Regions from separate parts of the Pseudoalteromonas sp. CNC9-20 genome, predicted to be linked through region 2. Evidence: predicted binding sites of a transcription regulator. Region 2 holds the regulator's gene; each other region holds the start of a gene.
The links. Region 2 encodes sigma-54, which starts transcription at its own class of promoters, with help from an activator protein. Its sites were predicted from a motif close to GTTGGCACGNNNNTNGNNT; they were not measured.
Positions count from the first base shown of each region.

Region 1: fliE (flagellar hook-basal body complex protein FliE) is a predicted target of sigma-54. The motif match lies at 1,144-1,162, and genes of this name have one in related genera.
Region 3: MHM89_RS17360 (EF-hand domain-containing protein) is a predicted target of sigma-54. The motif match lies at 1,242-1,260, and genes of this name have one in related genera.

Region 1 covers NZ_JAKRFS010000005.1:224,872-227,141, forward strand. Annotated here, with positions in the region: gene MHM89_RS13630 (sigma-54 dependent transcriptional regulator) at 1-1,012, shown strand, start outside; gene fliE (flagellar hook-basal body complex protein FliE) at 1,201-1,533, shown strand; gene fliF (flagellar basal-body MS-ring/collar protein FliF) at 1,553-2,270, shown strand, end outside.
Region 2 covers NZ_JAKRFS010000004.1:117,619-119,888, forward strand. Annotated here, with positions in the region: gene hpf (ribosome hibernation promoting factor) at 1-247, opposite strand, end outside; gene MHM89_RS10800 (RNA polymerase factor sigma-54) at 273-1,769, opposite strand; gene lptB (LPS export ABC transporter ATP-binding protein) at 1,794-2,270, opposite strand, start outside.
Region 3 covers NZ_JAKRFS010000007.1:213,137-215,406, reverse strand. Annotated here, with positions in the region: gene MHM89_RS17380 (calmodulin) at 1-114, opposite strand, end outside; gene MHM89_RS17375 (calmodulin) at 161-379, opposite strand; gene MHM89_RS17370 (calmodulin) at 415-627, opposite strand; gene MHM89_RS17365 (EF-hand domain-containing protein) at 679-888, opposite strand; gene MHM89_RS17360 (EF-hand domain-containing protein) at 947-1,156, opposite strand; gene MHM89_RS17355 (TrkH family potassium uptake protein) at 1,988-2,270, opposite strand, start outside.

The DNA of each region.
Region 1 (2,270 bases), on a different contig from region 2:
CGCTGATGCCAAAAGTTTGGCGCTACTCGATTTAGCCAATAAAGTGGCTGACAGTGACGCGAGTGTCATGGTGATGGGTCCAAGTGGAAGTGGTAAAGAGGTATTGGCGCGCTATATTCACGACCAATCGCCGCGCAAAGAGGCGCCATTTATCGCTATCAATTGTGCAGCCATTCCCGAAAACATGCTTGAATCGACTTTGTTCGGTTACGAGAAAGGCGCGTTCACTGGCGCTGTGAATGCCTGTCCAGGTAAATTTGAGCAAGCACAAAATGGCACCATTTTACTTGATGAAATTACTGAAATGGATTTAGGCCTACAAGCGAAATTGCTACGTGTATTGCAAGAGCGCGAGGTTGAGCGCTTAGGGAGTCGCAAAACCATCGAGCTCAACGTACGGGTGTTGGCCACCTCAAACCGTGACCTCAAAGAAGCGGTCAGAGCCGGTATATTCCGGGAAGATTTATACTATCGTCTAAACGTGTTCCCGCTGACCTGGTTGCCACTCAATCAGCGCCCCGGGGATATTATTCCACTGGCTGAACATTTATTGGAACGCCATTGCCAAGCTAGCAAACAAGCGACTGCCTCGCTCAGTGCCGATGCCAAAGAGCGCTTAATGGCGCATACTTGGCCGGGAAATGTGCGTGAGCTTGATAATGTTATTCAGCGTGCGCTGATCTTAAAATCCGGTGATGAGGTGCACGCCAGCGCCATTTATATCGAAGAGTTCGTCACTGATGATGAAGTTGAGCTCAATGCGCACCAAGATATGCCCTCTGCGCTCAATCAACACTATGATGAGCTGCCAGTGGCATCGCCCCAAGGTGTAGACCAAGCCCATAACTTTAAAGATGAGCTTAAAAACAAAGAGCACAAAATAATTCTCGATACCTTAGCGCGCTTCAACGGTAAGCGTAAGGATGTTGCTGATGCCTTAGGGATCAGCCCGCGTACCTTACGCTACAAAATAGCGCAAATGCGCGAGCAGGGGATCCACCTTCCTGCATAGTCTCGTCATAATGTTCTATTTCAGCCCGGGATAAGCTCGGGCTTTCTTGTGGGCGTCAAAAATATAGCTTGCCTAATTCCTCAGTGTCAAAATTAAAATAGCAATAACATACTGTTAAATAACAATATTTTGTTGGCACGACTTGTGCATTGTTCAGGGTAAGTTTAATTAACTGAGTGATGCCCAAGATGAAAGTCCAAGCCAACTCATTATTTCAAGAAATGCAGTCGCTCGCGCAAGAAGCGCAAGCTCGTAACCCATTGAAAGAGGCACAAAACCAAGTGCCGCAAACATCGACCAGCCAATTTGGTGAGCTACTAAGTAGCGCAATCGATAATGTTCATAACCTACAGCAAGACGCTAAATCGAAAGTGGTTGCTGTGGAGATGGGTGACCGCCGCGTTTCTCTTGCCGAAGCAATGATCGCATCGCAAAAATCCTCTGTCGCATTTGAGGCCACTGTGCAGGTTCGTAACAAGCTAGTGGAAGCCTACAAAGACATCATGAACATGCCTGTATAACGGATAGCGGAGAACAGTTGTGGCACAAGCAAACCAATCAACAGATTTAGCCCTTGCCGATGGCGGTGTTGACATGAACACCGACTCCTCGGGTGAACAGCAAGAACAAAAGTCTGGTTATTTAAGCGCCCTTAATGGCGTGGATATGCTACGACAGGTGACGCTGATCATCGCTTTGGCTATTTGCTTGGCCATCGCTATTTTTATCATTATTTGGGCGCGTCAGCCTGATATGCGCCCGTTGGGCAAAATGCCCACCGAGGAATTGATTCAGACCTTGGATTTCTTGGATGCGCAAAAAATCGATTATGAACTCGATGGCAACGTGATCATGGTTGCCGAAGATGCCTATCAAGATATAAAACTGAATATGGCTCGAGAGGGGCTTACGCAAGGCCCGCAATCTGGCACCGATATCTTGATGCAAGACATGGGATTTGGCGTATCACAGCGTCTTGAACGTGAACGTCTCAAGCATTCTCGCGAGCAGCAGCTAGCGCGTACTATTGAAGAACTTAATAAAGTATCTCGCGCCAAAGTATTACTGGCCATTCCTAAAGAAAATGTATTTGCTCGTATTGAGAAGAAGCCTTCAGCAACGGTTGTTGCGACGGTTAAACGCGGCCGTAACCTCAACAGTGAAGAGATAGACTCTATCGTCGATATCGTCGCCTCGGCCGTGCAAGGACTGTCTCCTGAACGGGTCACGGTGACCGATCAAAATGGTCGTCTGCTTA
Region 2 (2,270 bases):
GGTCGAGCTTATCAATTAAGCCGTCGATCGCCGCATACATATCCTGGTGCTCTGCGGTTGCGAACAGTTCACCACCGTTAACGTGAAGAGTAGCTTCTGCTTTTTGTGTTAGTTTTTCAATATCAAGAATGACATGCACATTATTTATATGGTCAAAGTGACGCTCTAATTTTGCAAATTTGCTATTCACATAGTTGCGAAGAGAATCAGTGATTTCTACGTGACGACCGGTAAGATTTAATTGCATAAGCATTTTCCTTCTTGTCTAACGTCTATATCAAACTTTTACGCTGATTTGACGGTGGAATGGCTAGCGATTCACGATATTTAGCAATCGTGCGCCGAGCCACTTTAATTCCTTGCTCGGCTAGTACGTCGGCAATCTTGCTATCACTCAACGGTTTAGCAGGATTCTCCGCAGCTACTAGCTTTTTGATCAATGCTCGAATCGCTGTAGACGAGCATTCACCTCCGTTTTCGGTTGTAACATGGCTGGAGAAAAAGTACTTCAGCTCAAAAATACCCCGTGGTGTATGCATATACTTTTGGGTGGTCACACGGGAAATCGTTGACTCATGCATTTCCACCATTTCGGCAACGTCATTAAGCACCATTGGCTTCATTGCCTCTTCACCATGTTCAAAGAATGCCTGTTGTTGTTGAACAATGCAATTAGTTACTTTAAGTAGCGTATCATTGCGTTGTTCCAAGCTCTTTATAAACCATTTCGCTTCTTGTAAATGCGAGCGAATAAATTGACTATCACTTTGCGACTTACAGCTTCGCGACATTGATGCATAGTGATCGTTAACGCGGATCTTAGGCATACTATCTGGGTTTAATTCAACCACCCAGCGGCCTTTAACTTTCTTCACCGATACGTCTGGAATCACATACTCTGACTGCTCTCGCACAATCGTGGCTGCAGGAGTCGGATTTAAACTGTGTATCAGTGTCATCACCTCTTTTAACTGCGCTTCTTTAAGCTTAGTCTTTTTCATCAAGGTGCGATAGTCACGACTACCAAGCAAATCAATATAGTTACAAACTACCTCTTTGGTCTCTTCAAGCCAAGGGGTTTGTGGGTCAAATTGCTTGAGCTGGATCAACAAGCACTCTTGTAAAGAACGCGCACCAATTCCTACTGGATCAAAGAGTTGGATACGCTTAAGAACGGCTTCAATTTCATCGAGCTCGATACCATCGTCTTGTTCATCATGATTCAAGCTTTCCAGCAGATCTTCACAGCTGACCGTTAAAATGCCGTTGTCATTGATGGCTTCAATGATAGCTGTGGCGATGGCCTCGTCGGTGGCACTAAAAGGTGTTAATTGCAGCTGCCACATTAAATAATCATGTAACGACTCGGTGGTTTCGCCTTGGTAGATAGACTCATCTTCTGGCATAGGCCCAGAGGAGGCAACGGGAGCCGCACTAATATACTCATCCCAAGACACATCCATGGGCAAGTCTTCACTGATGGACTCGTTGTTCATGGCATCAGCACTTTCAACTTCATCCTTACTGGCGCTGGCCGTCTCGGCGGTATCGTTATTTTGGTTGTCGGACGTCGACTCTTTTTGCTCTTGGTTGTCGTTATTGTCGGCGTAATTGTCTTCTTCAACTTCAAGTAATGGGTTGGCGTCCAACGCCTCTTGAATTTCTTGTTGGAGATCCAAAGTACTGAGCTGCAACAGGCGAATCGCTTGCTGCAATTGTGGGGTCATTGTTAATTGCTGGCCTAGGCGCAGCTGTAATGATTGCCTCATGTATCTCTAACAATCCTTTAATCGTTATAATCTAAACTGCTCACCCAAATAGACGTCGCGAACCGTTTGATCGGCAAGAACTTGCTCTGGAGTGCCAGAAGCAATGAGCTCGCCATGGGAAACAATGTATGCGGTTTCACATACGTCTAGGGTCTCTCGCACATTGTGGTCGGTGATTAATACACCAATACCACGATTGCGCAGATGCTCTATGATTTTCTTTATATCTAACACTGAAATAGGGTCGACACCAGCAAAAGGTTCATCCAACAAGATAAACTTTGGGTTTGCCGCTAATGCTCGCGCTATTTCTACCCGGCGACGTTCGCCACCAGATAACGCCATTCCTTGTGAGTCTCGAATGTGCTGTATATTAAACTCATCAAGCAGGCCCTCAAGCTCGCTTTCACGCTCTGCTTTGCTTAAGCCCTTGCGGGTTTCTAGGATGGCCATCAAATTTTGAAAAACTGTCAGCTTTCGAAAAATAGATGATTCCTGCGG
Region 3 (2,270 bases), on a different contig from region 2:
GCTGATAGCGCCATTGCTATCTACGTCTACACTGTTAAAGTCCATATCCAATGCGAATGCTGATGATGCGCTTACTAAACCTACGATAGCGACTGCTTTTGTTGAATTTTTCATAATGTATCCTCTTTACTGTGTGGTGTTGTCCGGTGTTGCGCAGTCGTTACTGCGCTTTAGCAAATTCTTGCTCAGATAACTCACCGTTCATGTCAGTATCCAAGTCTTTAAATTGACTCATAAGCTCAGGATACTTAGACGCCTCTTCCATACTGATAGCGCCGTTGCCGTCGGCATCGATAGTGTTGAAATCTGCATCCAATGCGAAAGCTGAAGATGCGCCTACAAGTGCCATTAATGCGACTGTGTGTTTCATGGTTTTCATAACTTGCTCCTTACCTTGTTTGGTAAATAATTGGGTTACTCGGCTTTTTCGAACTCTGCTTTTGAGAGCTCACCGTTGCCATCTGTATCGAGTTGTTCGAACTGCTCCATTAGAGCGGCATCGACAGAGGCCTCTTGAACACTGATAGCGCCATTGCCGTCGGCATCAAGTGCGTTAAAATCTGCTGCAAATACAGCGCTTGATGCAGCTAAAGTGACAAATGCGATTGTTGACGTCATACCTTTCATAACAAATCCCTCTTAATGGAAATAAAGTGCGTGAGAAAGAGCGAATAGCGCTTAAGCTTGCTCGAACTCTTCTTTTGAAAGCTCACCGTTACCATCGGTATCTAGCTTGTCGAAGTGCTTGCTAAGCTCTGCATCCACTGCTGCTTCTTGCTTGCTGATAGCGCCATTGCCGTCTGCATCTAAAGTAGAGAAATCTGCTGCAAACGCTGCGCTTGAAGCTGCTAAAGTGATAAGTGCTAAAGTTGAAGTCATGCGTTTCATAATAAGTACCCTTCTGGACTAAAAACTAAAATCTGAAATTGATGTTTAAACTAAGCGCTTAAGCTTGTTCAAACTCTTCTTTTGAAAGCTCACCGTTACCATCGGTATCTAGCTTGTCGAAGTGCTTGCTAAGCTCTGCATCCACTGCTGCTTCTTGCTTGCTGATAGCGCCATTGCCGTCTGCATCTAAAGTAGAGAAATCTGCTGCAAATGCTGCGCTTGAAGCTGCTAAAGTGATAAGTGCTAAAGTTGAAGTCATGCGTTTCATAATCAATATCCTTCTTTACTTGTTGAAATCTGTGTCAGTAACGTTCTGTGCTAATTGCTACTGCGTTTTAAACTCACCCTGACTATTACAAGTCCGGTGCCAACATTAAAAAAGCATTATTTATCATGGAGATATATGTAAATCAGGGGAGTTAAGAGCCTTTACACCATGTTTTTCTGTTGCTCTTTTGCGACACAGTTCAGGCTTAAAAGATAATATCTATATTTTTCAATAGGTTATTTTGCAACTTCTCACCTTGAATTCAGCCAATTACCTGCCTGGATTGCGCTGAAGGTGACTTTTAACTGAATGAAAGTGTAATGCCATCATTCTCATAAATTATTTTTTGTGTTTATTTATATAAAATTCAACGACTTATAATTTAAATAGCTATTTGTAAGGGGATTTTTATTGAGCCCCTACTGCACACCAAGCGCTGTGTTGCTTTTTAGCAACAACGCATCTTTGGTTCAGTAAAGAGATGGAATTTAGGACAAAAAGAAATACAGAAGAGATAATAAACAATTGAGTGCCTACGCTAGGCATCCACGCCTCAACGCCACTCAACGAGTGACGTTAAGTCACTGCCACGCGATAGAAAAGGGAGAGCATGGTGGCAGGAATTCATCCTGAAGCGACGCCCGGCTCAGGCATCCACGCCTTCGCGTTCGGCCCTCAACGAGTGACGTTAAGTCACTGCCACGCGATAGAAAAGGGTAGCATGGTGACCGGAGTTCATCCTGAAGCGACGCCCGGCTCAGGCATCCACGCCTTCGCGTTCGGCCCTCAACGAGTGACGTTAAGTCACTCGCAGTCGCAAGCGACCGTGCCTCACCCACGCCAGAATGTTGGGGTAAACAGCACGAGGAGAGTGAATATCTCTAACCGGCCAAAGACCATTGCCAATGTCAGGATCCACTTTGCGCTATCACTAATGTCACCATAGTGAGCGGCTACTTCACCCAGCCCTGGACCCAGGTTATTAAGGCAGGCTGCGGTCGCCGAGAAGGCAGTGATATTATCTAGCCCCGTCCCCATCAGGCTGATCATAATAATTACAAACACCAAGGCATAAGCAGAGAAAAAGCCCCATACCGCCTCCACAACCTTATCT